One region of the Streptomyces sp. NPDC029159 genome, then DNA from elsewhere that is predicted to be linked to it. Evidence: riboswitches for the same ligand, from Rfam matches in the RefSeq annotation. Region 1 holds a riboswitch; each other region holds the start of a gene.

Region 1 (3,427 bases):
ATTCCGGGTGGTTGAGCTTCAGCCCCCGTGCTCGGCGCTTTTCGGCCACGTCAGCTGCCACATGAATCATCAGGCGTTCCTGCTCATGCGGGGTCAGTTGCATACGTTCCACCTCACAGACTTCCTGCCCGGGTATGCGTTCGCCCAGGTCACAGGCGTGGACACGCCCGTATGGGTAGATGTATCACACAGCGACTAAAGGGAAAGCAAACCGCCTCTCCGCAAGAGGTCATCAACAGCCCATCGGGCAGAGGTTAGTTCGGCCCCATTTCCGTGGCGTTACACGCCCGACCACCTGCGGAACCCTTCTCGGCACTGGAGAGCAGGCACCTCCCTTACCGGGAGTTACCGAGCGGCAACCGAATTTCTCTTCCGGATTTCTCACACCGGAAATTCCCGACAGCCGGAATACGGTGGCGAATTCCACATCCCGGAACACCCGCCGGACCGATCGGACACCGCGTCCCGGGTGCGGCGAATTGGATGCTCCGGGCAATCCGGACCCACCACCGCTCGACGAACACCACTGTCCGGTATCCGCTCTTGACGGGGCGGAGATCGCTCACGATCCTCATGTGCGCGTCAAACGCTCCGCACCACCCCCCACACCAGTATCGGAGCCACACCGTGACCCGCACCGCCCGTACCCGCCGTCTCACCCTCGCCACCGGCGCCTGCGCCGCCGTCGTCGGACTGCTCGGCGTCGCCGCCGGCGCCCAGGCGACCACGCCGACCGCCGCACCCGACATCCCGGTGGCCGACGTCAAGGCCGACCTCGCCAAGTTCCAGTCCATAGCCGACGCCAACAACGGCACCCGCGCCCACGGCACCGCCGGGTACCAGCAGTCGCTCGACTACGTGAAGGGCAAGCTGGACGCCGCCGGGTTCACCACGAAGGTCCAGGAGTTCACCAGCGGCGGCGAGAAGGGGTACAACCTCATCGCCGACTGGCCCGGCGGCGACGAGAGCAAGACCGTGATGTCCGGCGCCCACCTCGACTCCGTCCCCGCGGGCCCCGGCATCAACGACGACGGATCCGGCTCGGCCGGGATCCTGGAGGTCGCACTCGCGGTCGCCAAGGCGGACCTCAAGCCCACCAAGCACCTGCGCTTCGGCTGGTGGGGTGACGAGGAGGACGGCATGGTCGGCTCCTCGCACTACGTCGACTCGCTCGGCGCCGACACCGCGAAGTTCGACTCGTACCTGAACTTCGACATGATCGGCTCCCCCAACCCGGGCTACTTCGTCTACGACGACGACGCGCGGCTGGAGAAGGTGTTCAAGGACTGGTTCGCCACCAAGAACATCGCCACCGAGAAGGAGACCGAGGGCGACGGCCGCTCCGACCACGCGCCGTTCAAGGACGCCGGGGTCCCGGTCGGCGGGCTGTTCTCCGGCGCCGACTACATCAAGACCGACGCCCAGGCCAAGGCGTGGGGCGGCGAGGCGGGCAAGGCGTTCGACGCCTGCTACCACGAAGCCTGCGACACCGCGAAGAACATCGACGACACCGCGCTGGACAACCACACCGACGCCATCGCCCACGCGATCTGGGAGCTCAGCTCCTGACCCTCCGCGCCCCGCGCAGCACCGGCCGGCCCCACCCGGTCGGCCCGGCCCGGTCGCCCTTCCGGCGGCCGGGCCGCGGCATGTCCCGGCGACGTCCGGACTCCGCACGCCGCCGCCCCGGAGGCGTCGCGCGCGACGCCCCTCGCCCGACCGGGCTCGCCCGCACGGACCAGCCGGTTCCGGGCGTTCGCGGGGGCGTCACGTTGCAGAACTCCGATGCGGAACAGACGGCGCGGGGAGGCTTTCCCGCTGGTCCGGGGCGCGCGAGCGGATGCCGCAGCCGCCACCGAGCGCCCCGAAAGTGCCAATTGACGTATTTGTGACCAATGTCACACCTGGTCATTTCAGCGCGGAATCCGGGCGCCCGATGCGTGACGATCCCCTGGACGACAAGCCCCCGCCGCAGCGGCGGGGCGGTCCGGGCGGACGCCGAATCCTGCCGCCGTCCCGGATGTCAGGTCGACGCGGATGCACCGGCAGGAGCGGAGGACCCGAGCACGACGGGACCACGGTCACCAGGGCGCACGCCCTGCGCCGACGGGTCCCTTGGGGTGAAGCCGTACGCATGGCCGGGCACCTTCGCCTGCCCGAACCCGACAGGTCTTCCTTCGCAGGCGGCTGACGAAGGGTTTGCGCATGACTGTGCGCATGCACGTGCCGGCCGCGGTCGCCCGGGCCGGAACCATCTCCGCTCTCACACTCGCCACCGTCGGCGCGACCGTCGCGCTCCCCCCGGGCGCCGACGCCACCTCCGTCTCCGCCACGGCGGTACGGATCGCCGCGTCCAAGAAAGGCGCGCCCTACCAGTACGGCGCCCGGGGGCCGCACCGTTTCGACTGCTCGGGGCTGACGCAGTACGCCTTCAAGCGCGCCGGACGGAGCCTGCCCCGGACCGCCGCCGCGCAGTACAACCGCACCCGCCACATCCGCACCTCCGCACGCAAGGCCGGTGACCTGGTCTTCTTCCACGGCAGCGGGGGCGTTTACCACGTCGGGATCTACGCCGGTCACAGCCGCATCTGGCATGCGCCGCGCACCGGCACCGTCGTCCGGCTGGAGAAGATCTGGACCGGTTCGGTGTCGTACGGCCGGGTCGGCTGAGCGAGGTGGCCGCCCGTCACGCCCCGGCGGGCGGCCACGGCAGCCGGACCCGGACGGTCTTGCCGCCGCCCGGCTCCGCCACCGTCGCCACCTCTCCCCCGGACTCGGCGGCCAGCAGGCCGATGATGAGCAGCCCGCGGCCGCCGTCCCGGCACAGATCGGCGGCGAGCCGCCGGGGCGGCCGGGGGTCGCGGTCGGTGACGCCCGCGGTCAGCGTCTCGTCGCGGTCGAGCCGCAGGACGACGGTGAAGTACGGGGAGGTGTCGCCGGTGTGCCGGACGGCGTTGGTGGCCAGTTCGGAGACGATCAGCCGGACCGCGTCGGTGAGCGGCGCGGCCCGGTCCAGGCCCCAGGCGCCGAGGACCGCGGAAACGTGCCTGCGCGCGGCCGCGACCGACTCCGGTGTGCCGGGGAGGGTCAGGGTGGATTCCTGGTGATCTGCCATCGCGGTGCCGTCCTTTTTCCCACCGGGGTCGGATCCGGCGCACGGGCGGGAGGCGGGACGCCGCTCGGTCACCGAGTCGGCCGCGCACGCCGGGGTGCGGACCGGCGGTCCATGCTGCCGGTACGCCCCGCCATCCACCACGAAATGCCCATATCTCTCGCCCGAAGCGGTGAATCCTCCGGTGCGGGCGCGGGTCGCAGGCCCGCGGCGGACGTACGGCGGCTAACGGCGGCTCCGGCGCACGTGCCGCCCGGCCGGGTCAACCGCGCGGCGCGGTCTCCGCCAGCGTGCGTACCGCCCCGCGCAGTTGGG
Region 2 (3,427 bases), on a different contig from region 1:
GTACCGCGCCGGACGCTCGACGACGTACATCCACTCGATCTTCCGCCGCACCTGGGTCAGCAGCGCCGTCAGCCCCGGATTGCCCGCCGCCCGCGCCAGCGTCTCGTGGAACCAGCCGTCCAGACGGGGCAGGTCACCCGGGCAGTCGCGGCGGGCGCGCTCCCTGCCGAGCCGCACCACGCCCCGTAAGACCTTCAGTTGCGCATCGGTGCGGCGGGCCGCGGCGCGGGCGGCGCCCATCGGCTCCAGGAGGGCCCGCAGGTCCAGGAGGTCGGCCGCCTCCTGAGCGGTGGGCGCGGCGACGCAGGCGCCCGCGTGCCGCCGCGCGGTGACGAACCCCTCCGACTGCAGGGTCCGTAACGCCTCGCGGACCGGCACCCGGGAGACGCCGTACCGGGTGGCCAGAATGTCCTCGACGAGCCGGCTGCCGGGGATCAGCGTGCCGGAAACGATGTCGTCACGAATCGCCGTGGAGATGCGCTGCACGGAAATCTCGCCTTGCGTCATCGTGGGCACCTCCACCGTCCTCCCCGGAAAACGCCGGTGCACGGCGCCTTTTCCGTGACTCTATTCGACGGTGTCGACTCCTTTACCGCCTTCACACATTCATGGAAATCTTTTGGTGAGTGCGTTCCCCGGCCCCCGGGAAATCCGGCCATCCGCCGTACGGCACCGGACACGACAGAGCCCCGGACACCCTGTCAGGGCGGTCCGGGGCTCCGGGAAGTGCGGGGTCAGACGTTGATGCCGTGCGCGCGCAGGTAGGCGATCGGGTCGATGTCCGAGCCGTAGTCGGGGCCGGTACGGGCCTCGAAGTGCAGGTGCGGGCCGGTGACGTTGCCGGTCGCGCCGGACAGCGCGATCTGCTGACCGGGCATCACCTGCTGGCCGACCGAGACACCGATCTGCGACAGGTGGCCGTACTGGGTGTACGTACCGTCGTTCATCTTGATGACGATGTTGTTGCCGTACGCACCGCCCCAGCCGGCCTCGACGACGGTGCCCGCGCCGACGGCGTGCACGGTGGTGCCGGTGGCGGCGTGGAAGTCGATACCGGTGTGGGTGCCGGAGGACCACAGTCCGCTGGACGCCTTGTAGGCGGTGGAGACGTACGAGCCGGCGATCGGGGCGACGAAGGCGTTGAGGCGCTTGCGCTCCTCCTCGCGGGCCGCGCGGACCTCGGCCTCGTGCCGCTTGTCGGCCGCCGCCTTGGCGGCCTGGGCCTGCTTCACCGCGTCGGCCTCGGCCTTCGCCTTGGCCTCGGCCGTCTCGGCGACGGCCTGCTGCGCATCGGCCTGGGCCTGGACGCGCTCGGCGAGTTCGTCGCCGAGGACGACGGCCCGCTGCAGACCCGTGTCGTGCCCGGCACCGGAGGTGGCGGCCATCGCGGGAGAGGAGACGGAGGCGACGACGCCGGATGCGGCGAGACCGGCGATGCCGGCGATGTTGCGGGTCGTCCGGGCGCTGCGGCTCGGACGGCGGTGCTTCCCGGTGGCACGGGTGAACGCCATGTGCTGGCTGGTCCTTTCCTTCCTTCTCGCCTACCGGGTTAGCTGACGGGTTCGGAGCAGGAAGGTCTCCTACGGGTTCCTCCGGAGAGGTACCCGATTCACCCCAGGGGACGTGTGGGTCCCCGGCTCCCCTGGCTCGCGCCGTACGGGGACTCGGCGATGACTGTCCGGTGCCGCGGTTGCGGCCTGCTGCTGGCGGACAGCGCGCTTGACGCTAATCGCGGCAACTTTCAATCGGCAAACAGAAACGCGTTTTTGTGCGTTACGCCACACCGGGACGAGGGAACCGGAAGCTGACATTCCACAGCACAAAGGGGATCCCGAGGGCACTTCGCCACCCCGGGATCCCCTTCTGCCCTACTGTGCCGGGCCGCCGGAACAGCCCGGCCGGGGCCACCGCCCCACGGTTCGTCAGCCGCTGACGACCGTCACCTCGCCGATGCCCAGCGCCCGGACCGGCTCGGCGATCTGCGCCGCGTCACCGACCAGCACCGTCACCAGCCGGTCGGCCGGGAACGCGCTGACCACGGCGGCGGTCGCCTCGACCGTGCCGGTCTCGGCCAGCCGCGCGTACAGCTGCGCCTGGTAGTCGTCCGGCAGATGCTGCTCCACCTGGTCGGCGAGGGTGCCCGCGACCGCTGCCGCCGTCTCGTACTTCAGCGGCGCGACGCCGACGAGGTTCTGCACCGCCACGTCCCGCTCGGCGTCGGTCAGCCCCTCCGCCGCGAGGGTGCGCAGCACCTTCCACAGGTCGTCGAGGGCCGGGCCGGTGGACTCGGTGTCGACCGAACCGCTGATCGCCAGCATCGAGGCGCCGGTGGGCCCCCCGGGCGCGTCCGGCGCCGACGACCGCAGCACCTGACCGAAGGCCCGCACCCCGTAGGTGTAGCCCTTCTCCTCACGCAGCACGCGGTCCAGACGCGACGTCAGGGTGCCGCCCAGGCAGTACGTACCGAGGACCTGTGCGGGCCACTGACGGTCGTGGCGGTCGGCGCCGATCCGCCCGATGAGCAGCTGCGTCTGCACCGCGCCGGGGCGGTCGACGATCACGACGCGGCCGGTGTCGTCCGCGGTGATCGGCGTGACGGCGACCGGCTCGGCGGCCGGCCCCTGCCAGGCGCCCAGCGTGTCGGCGAGCGCCGCGTCCACGTCGATGCCGGTGAAGTCGCCGACGATCACGACGGTGGCCGCCGCGGGCCGCACATGGGCGTCGTAGAACGCCCGGACGGCCGCCGCGTCGATATGTCCGACGGTCTCCTCGGTGCCCTGCCGGGGCCGCGACATCCGCGACGACGCGGGGAAGAGCTCCTTGGACAGCGCCATCGCGGCGCGGCGCCCCGGGTTGGCCAGCTCGTGCGGGATCTCGTCGAGACGGTTACGCACCAGGCGCTCCACCTCGCCCTCGGGGAAGGCGGGGGCGCGCAGCGCGTCGGCGAGCAGCCCCAGGGCGCGCGACAGCCGGGAGGCGGGGACCTCCAGGGAGACGCGGACACCGGGGTGGTCGGCGTGGGCGTCCAACGTGGCGCCGCAGCGCTCCAGTTCGGCGGCGAACTCCTCGGCGTCGTGCCGGTCGGTGCCCTCCGACAGCGCCCGCGCCATGATCGTGGCGACGCCGTCCAGACCCTCCGGCTCGGTCTCCAGCGGCGCGACGATGTCGACCTCGACGGCGACGACCTGCTGGCCGGGGCGGTGGCTGCGCAACACCGTCAGGCCGTTGGGCAGCGCACCGCGCTCGGGCGCCGGGAAGGCCCACGGCCTGGGCGCCCCGCCCCGGGGCTGCGGGTGGAAGGTCATCTCGCTCATGGCCAGGTCCTCGCGGGTGGTGGCGTCGCTCACCGGTCCGCCTCCTCGTCGTTGTCGGCGCTGTCGTCGGCGGCGGTCGGCTCGTACACGAGCACCGCGCGGTTGTCGGGGCG
Region 3 (3,427 bases), on a different contig from region 1:
AGAAGATCGCGACGTCTCCGGCGCGGGCGTCCTTCGCGTCGGTGAGGCGGTCGATCTCCTCGGCGACGAACTGGGCCTCGTCGTGCTCGGTGTCGGCGACGTACCCGGTGATGCGGGGGCCCTCGCCGGCTTCGGTCCAGAGGTTCTTGGGGCGGCGGTTCTCGTTGCGCTCGATGACGGCGTTGGCGGCGGAGAGGATCGTCTGGGTGGAGCGGTAGTTCTGCTCCAGCAGGATCGTCGTGGCGTCCGGGTAGTCCTCCTCGAACTGGAGGATGTTACGGATCGTGGCGCCGCGGAAGGCGTAGATCGACTGGTCGGCGTCGCCGACGACGCACAGCTCGGCGGCGGATTCGGCCGGGCCGACCAGCTCGCGGATGAGGGTGTACTGCGCGTGGTTGGTGTCCTGGTACTCGTCGACCATGACGTGGCGGAAGCGGCGGCGGTAGTGGGCCGCGACGTCCGGGAACGCCTGGAGGAGGTTGACGGTCGTCATGATGATGTCGTCGAAGTCCAGGGCGTTGGCCTCGCGCAGCCGTGCCTGGTAGAGCGCGTACGCCTGGGCCAGGGTCTTCTCGAAGCCGTCGGCCGCCTGGCCTGCGAAGGTCTCCTCGTCGATGAGCTCGTTCTTGAGGTTGGAGACCTTGGCGCTGAAGGACTTGGGCGGGAACCGCTTGGGATCGAGATCGAGATCGCGGCAGACCAGGGCCATCAGGCGCTTGGAGTCGGCGGCGTCGTAGATCGAGAACGACGAGGTGAAGCCGAGGTGCTTGGACTCGCGGCGCAGGATGCGGACGCAGGCGCTGTGGAAGGTGGAGACCCACATGGCGCCCGCCCGGGGGCCGACCAGCTCCTCGACGCGCTCCTTCATCTCACCGGCGGCCTTGTTGGTGAAGGTGATCGCGAGGATCTGGCCGGGGTGCACGCCGCGGGCGGCGAGCAGATGCGCGATGCGGTGGGTGAGCACCCGGGTCTTGCCGGAACCGGCTCCGGCGACGATCAGCAGCGGGCCGCCGGAGTGCACCACGGCGGCCTTCTGGGCGTCGTTGAGCCCTTCCAGGAGCGCGGCGGGGTCGACGGCGGGGCGGGCGGCGCCGTCGCGGTAGTGCGCGTCCCGGGGTACGGGGGCGTCGAACTTCCCGCTGAAGAGGTCGTGCGGAACCTCCTCCCGGGCCGGGCCGTGCTCGTCCTCGGGGGGTGGCGGGGGCTCCTCGTCCTTGGGAGCGAGGTCCGCCAGGAAGCTGTCGTCAAAGAGGCTGCTCATCGCCCACCGAGTCTAGGCCGCCCCACCGACAGTCGGGCCCGGAGCCGTGGAAAGGCCGGAAGCGCGGGCGTTCCGCTCCCCCTCGCGCGGCGAACCCGGCATTCCGCGCAGATACCCCGCCCTGCCCACACGAACGTCACCTCATGCACACAGGTCACGAAAAGGTTTCGGGCAAATCGAACATCTGCCTTCACAGGAGCCACACGAGTTGGCTAGGTTCACGCTCGGGCTGCCTGCATCCCGTGGACGACAGCGTCCGCACAGGCCGCCTCCGCCGAGTCCGGCCCTGCCCCACGGCACCCGGAGCCGGGGACCCACCAGCACCACCGGGGTGAATCGGTCGGTACGGCCGCCAGCGCGCACGTACGGACCGTAGGGCAAGCCTTCCGTCTGCGACACCGCCCGAACCCGACAGCTAACCCGGTAGGCGGTCCACGGAAGGAGTCGTCGGCCTTGCCGTCGCACCGCAAGCCGCGTACCCGCGTCCTCACCTCGCCCGGCAGCCGCCGGACGGCCGCCGGTCTGACGACCGCCGCCCTCGCCACGGTCACCCTGCTCTCCCAGCCGGCCGAGGCGTCCCCCCGCTCCCCGAAGCCGACCGTCGAAGAGGTCAAGAAGAAGGTCGACACCCTCTACCACCAGGCGGAGGTCGCGACCCAGAAGTACAACGCCGTCAAGGAGCGCGTCGGCGAGCGGCGGTCGGAGGTCAGCGACCTCCAGGACGCCGCGGCGCGCCGCACCGGCAAGCTCAACGAGGCCCGCCGGGAGCTGGGCACCTTCGCCGCCGCGCAGTACCGCAGCGGCGGCGTGAACGCGACGGCACAGCTGATGTTCTCCAAGGACCCGCAGCAGTTCGCCGACCGCAGCCACCTGATGGAGCGGCTCACCGGGCGGCAGCAGCAGGCCGTCGACGCCTACCAGGAGCAGCAGGCCGCCGCCGCCCGTCAGCGGGCCGAGGCGACCCGCAGCCTGGAACGCCTCCAGGAGTCGCAGTCCGAGCTGGCCGACTCCAAGCGGACGGTCCAGGGCAAGCTGACCGAGGCCCGCCAGCTGCTCTCCGAGCTGACCGCCCAGGAGAAGGCGCGCCTGGCGGAGCTGGAGCGCAAGAAGGAGGAGGCGGCCCGGCGCAAGGCCGAGGAGGAGGCGCGCAAGCAGCGCGAGCAGCAGCCCGGCGGCGGTTCGGACACCGGCTCCCCCGGTACGGGCACCGGCGACTCCGGTACGCCCGACCCCGGCCAGGGCGGCGGACCGGCCGACGGCTCGTACCGTACGAAGGCCGAGAAGGCGCTCGCGTTCGCCCGCGCCCAGATGGGCAAGCCGTACGTCTGGGGCGCCACCGGTCCCAACTCCTACGACTGCTCCGGGCTGACGCAGGCCGCGTGGAAGGCGGCCGGGGTGAGCCTGCCGCGCACGACGTGGGACCAGGTCAAGGTCGGCGAGCGCGTCGCCACCAAGGACCTCGCCCCCGGTGACCTGGTGTTCTTCTACAACGACATCAGCCACGTCGGGATGTACATCGGCGACGGCAAGATGATCCACGCCCCGAAGCCGGGCGCCAGCGTGCGCATCGAGTCGATCTACTACATGCCGATCTACGGCAGCGTCCGCCCGGCGTGACGCCCTTCCGGGAGGCCGCCGCACCGCGCGGCCTCCCGGTCGAACGGCTCCGGCCCGGTCCCTCGGTGAGGGCCGGGCCGGAGGCGTACGCGGGGTGTGCCGGGGGCGCGGAGGATACGGCCGCGCGCCCCGGTCGGACTCAGGTCCAGAGCACCGCGATGAAGATGTTGACCATGGTGAGCAGGCCGACCGTGCCGAACAGCGGCTTGGCGATGCTCTCCTCGTCCCGCTTGACGTAGACCAGCCCCAGGATGACGACGAGGACGGCCAGCTTCACGCCGATCTTGATGTTGTCGACGGAGCTGCCCTGGGCCTGGTTCAGGCCGACCAGCGCGATGCCGGTGACCAGCATCGTCAGCGCACCGTGCAGCATCGCCGGCACGAACCGGGCGGTGCCCGCGCTCATCGCCTTCATCTGCGTGAGAAAGCCTCCCAGCAGGGAGGCGATACCGATGATGTGCAGGCCGACGAAGATATTGAGTACTACGTCCATACTCCGGATCGTAACGGCCTCCCCCTTACCTCCTTCGGGGGGCCTCGTCGCGGCTG
Region 4 (3,427 bases), on a different contig from region 1:
TCCGGCCTGATCCGCGCCTCCGACCACGGCGAGCACCTCACCGAGAACGAGGTCGCCGCGATGGCGTTCATCCTGCTCTTCGCCGGGTTCGAGACCACCGTCAACCTCATCGGCAACGGCACCTACGCCCTGCTGCGCACCCCCGACCAGCGCGAACTCCTCCAGAAGTCGCTGGCCGCCGGCGACCGCGAGGTGCTGACCACCGGCATCGAGGAGCTGCTGCGCTACGACGGCCCGGTCGAGCTGGCCACCTGGCGGTTCGCGACCGAGGAGCTGACGCTCGGCGGCGAGCGGATAGCCGTCGGCGATCCGGTGCTGGTGGTGCTCGCCGCCGCCGACCGCGACCCCGCCCGCTTCGACGCCCCGGACACCCTCGACCTGCGCCGCACCGACAACCCCCACCTCGGCTACGGCCACGGCATCCACTACTGCCTCGGCGCGCCGCTCGCCCGCCTCGAAGGGCAGACCGCCCTTGCCACCCTCCTGATCCGCCTGCCCGACATCCGGCTTGCGGCGGAACCGGACGATTTGCGGTGGCGCGGCGGGCTCATCATGCGGGGTCTGCGCACCCTCCCCGTGGAGTTCACCCCGGCCCCCTGACGACACGCCGCCCACCTGCGCGGACGGCCGCCCGCAGGCCGGAAGTTGACCCTCCGTCAGCCGCGTGACCTACACGTGATCTCCGCTACACCGGCTTGTGACGCCCCGTGAGCCCGGCTACCTTGCCACCGAACACGTGCTCCAGCGCTCCGGTGGACGCCGTACCGGACCCCGGGCGGCCGGACCGGGGCGGCGGGGCGGACAACTCAACCGCCGCTCGAAAGGCAATCGCATGCGCACCGGCAACGGCAGACACCGTCGCCCCCGCCAGGCACCGGCCCTCTTTGTCACGGCGGGTGTGACCGGCGCGGGCCTCGCCCTGCCCCTCCTCGGCGCGGGCGCCGCCCACGCCGCCGACGCCTCCACCTGGGATCGCGTCGCCCAGTGTGAGTCCGGCGGCATCTGGTCGAGCGCCAGTGGCAACGGCTTCTACGGCGGGCTCCAGCTCACCCTCGACATGTGGCGCGACCACGGCGGTCTGGAGTACGCCGCCCGCCCCGACCTGGCCAGCCGCTCCCAGCAGATAGCCGTGGCCCAGGCGATCCTCGCCGAGCGCGGCCCCGACGCCTGGCCCCGCTGCGCGTCCGACGCCGGACTCACCGAGGACGGCGAGGCGCCCGACGTCGACCCCGGCGGCGCCGTCACCACCCCGCCCGCCGGTGCGGACGACGCCCACACGGGTACCGGCACCGACTCCGACCAGGACGAGCCCTCGACGCCGGACACCACCGACCCGTCCACCCCGCAGGGCACCCCGGACCCGTCCGGCAGCCCGGACCCGTCCGACACCCCGGACCCGGGCACCCCGGACCCGTCCACCTCGCCCGACGCCACCGGCTCCCCGGAGGCGCACGAGGGATCGCAGCGACCCGGCACGCCCGGCCCGTCCGACGAGCCGTCCACCGACCCGTCCGGCCACGCCTCGCACCCGTCCGAGCCCTCGCACCCGTCCCGTACGACGCCCCCGGCGGACACCGACGGCCCCCGTGGCGGCGACGGCTCCGGGCGCCACCGCGGCGGCGCCGACGAGGACGGCGACCGCGCCCCGGGGCGGCACGCCTCGCGCGGCGGTGAGCGGACGGACCCGGCCGAGGGCGGCTACACCGTGCGCTCCGGTGACAACCTGTCAGCCATCGTCGAGGCGCGCGACCTGCCGGGCGGCTGGCCCGCGCTGTACGAGCGCAACGAGGACGTCATCGGCGACGACCCGGACCTCATCCAGCCAGGTCAACTCCTCGATCTGGGCCACTGATCGAGCCGAAAGGCGGCTTTTGCCCGTTTTGGCGAAAGTGAGACATGGCTCTCGTCCGTGTCCGCCGTGTCCCGACCTGCCCTTCGAATCCACACCATGTCCTACCTGCGGAAATATGCGCCCTCTGCGGTCGTTGACGGTCAACTGGGTGCAGAAAACGGGGTTTGAACGACACGGGGGGTTCTGTTTACGGTCAGGACCGCTCGCCAAAGCGGGCCCTTCGTTCACACGCCGAATCCTGCCGGTGGGCGAAGGTGGTCGACGCGCAAGCGCCGAAGGCAGGAGCGGGGGACCCAAGGTAAGTGCCGGCCCCGCCCGTGAAAACGGGTCAACCGGCTTGGGGTGAAGCCGTGTGCGCGTCACACGGCCGGGCAATCCACACCGCCCGAACCCGACAGCTCACCTCGCAGGCGTCGGTGAGGAAAACGCATCATGCTGAGCAACAAGGCCAAGCACCGCCGTCCCTCCAAGGCCGTCCGCGTCGCCACCCTCGCCGGTGTCGCCGGCGCCGCCGTGGCCGTCCCGCTGATGGGCGCCACCAACGCCTCCGCCGCCTCCGTCTCCACCTGGGACGCCGTCGCCCAGTGCGAGTCCGGCGGCAACTGGTCGATCAACACCGGCAACGGCTACTACGGCGGCCTGCAGTTCTCCGACTCCAGCTGGAAGGCCGCCGGCGGCCTCCAGTTCGCCTCGCGCGCCGACCTGGCCACCAAGGCCCAGCAGATCCAGGCCGCCGAGAAGCTGCTCGCCATCCAGGGCCCGGGCGCCTGGTCCTGCGCCGGCGCCGGCAACCTCACCTCCGGTGGTCCGTCCCCCGACCTGAACACCGGCACCACCAAGGCCGCCCCCAAGCAGCAGGCCCCGCAGCCCAAGGCCGCCCCGCAGCAGCAGGCGCCGAAGCAGCAGGCCCCGAAGCCGCAGGCCGCCCCCAAGCAGCAGGCGCCGCAGCACCACGCCATGGGCCACGGCAACTACACCGTGAAGTCCGGCGACACCCTGGCCAAGATCGCCAAGGCGCACGGCAAGAACTGGAAGTCGGTCTACGCGGACAACAAGTCCGTCATCGGCTCCAACCCGAACCTCATCTTCCCGGGCCAGAAGCTCCACGTCTGATCCCCGCGCGGGGCCCCACCGCCCCGCACCCCGGGCCCCCGCCCCCTCCCGGCCCACCGCGCCCGTGCGTACGGCGGTACGCACGGCCCACCGGACCGGGAGGCGGCACCGGCCGCCCGGACCCGCGGGCCACGGCCCCCGGCACCGCCCGGGAGCCCCCGCTCACCCGCGGACCTCACCCCCCCCCACGGGATACCCCGCCCGGCGCGCACGTCCCCGGGGCGGCACCGGCTCCCCGCCTCGCCGCCCTCCGCGCGCCGAGGCGGGGTTTCGCCGTTCCGTACCCTGGTCCCGGACACAGCGTCGTGCCCGCCCCTTATCAGCTGCTTTTCCGTTCCGCGGCCTTCGTTGTCGAATGTCAGGAACCTGGCGTCCGAGGCACCTTTCGTCCCGTACTGCGGGCCGCGAGGTAGCGGAGGGCCCCGGGGCCGTTAGGCTCGTGCCGCAGAACTCCAGACACCC

What was found. Region 1 has a riboswitch for cyclic di-AMP ahead of ACZ4U4_RS28440 (C40 family peptidase). Riboswitches for the same ligand answer to the same signal wherever they lie in the genome.
Region 2: another riboswitch for cyclic di-AMP. It lies ahead of ACZ4U4_RS04795 (M23 family metallopeptidase); the one in region 1 lies ahead of ACZ4U4_RS28440 (C40 family peptidase).
Region 3: another riboswitch for cyclic di-AMP. It lies ahead of ACZ4U4_RS22890 (C40 family peptidase); the one in region 1 lies ahead of ACZ4U4_RS28440 (C40 family peptidase).
Region 4: another riboswitch for cyclic di-AMP. It lies ahead of ACZ4U4_RS10025 (transglycosylase family protein); the one in region 1 lies ahead of ACZ4U4_RS28440 (C40 family peptidase).

Annotation. Positions count from the first base shown of each region.
Region 1 is NZ_JBVHWT010000019.1:110,055-113,481, forward strand. It holds gene ACZ4U4_RS28430 (urease subunit gamma) at 1-103, opposite strand, end outside; gene ACZ4U4_RS28435 (M28 family metallopeptidase) at 628-1,569, shown strand; cyclic di-AMP (ydaO/yuaA leader) riboswitch at 2,023-2,201, shown strand; gene ACZ4U4_RS28440 (C40 family peptidase) at 2,206-2,670, shown strand; gene ACZ4U4_RS28445 (ATP-binding protein) at 2,687-3,115, opposite strand; gene ACZ4U4_RS28450 (8-amino-7-oxononanoate synthase) at 3,375-3,427, opposite strand, start outside.
Region 2 is NZ_JBVHWT010000002.1:107,652-111,078, reverse strand. It holds gene ACZ4U4_RS04800 (GntR family transcriptional regulator) at 1-507, opposite strand, end outside; gene ACZ4U4_RS04795 (M23 family metallopeptidase) at 735-1,511, opposite strand; cyclic di-AMP (ydaO/yuaA leader) riboswitch at 1,524-1,680, opposite strand; gene ACZ4U4_RS04790 (M16 family metallopeptidase) at 1,923-3,305, opposite strand; gene ACZ4U4_RS04785 (M16 family metallopeptidase) at 3,344-3,427, opposite strand, start outside.
Region 3 is NZ_JBVHWT010000012.1:138,621-142,047, forward strand. It holds gene pcrA (DNA helicase PcrA) at 1-1,261, opposite strand, end outside; cyclic di-AMP (ydaO/yuaA leader) riboswitch at 1,524-1,706, shown strand; gene ACZ4U4_RS22890 (C40 family peptidase) at 1,715-2,878, shown strand; gene ACZ4U4_RS22895 (hypothetical protein) at 3,018-3,371, opposite strand.
Region 4 is NZ_JBVHWT010000004.1:93,244-96,670, reverse strand. It holds gene ACZ4U4_RS10035 (cytochrome P450 family protein) at 1-600, shown strand, start outside; gene ACZ4U4_RS10030 (transglycosylase family protein) at 833-1,852, shown strand; cyclic di-AMP (ydaO/yuaA leader) riboswitch at 2,113-2,280, shown strand; gene ACZ4U4_RS10025 (transglycosylase family protein) at 2,285-2,965, shown strand.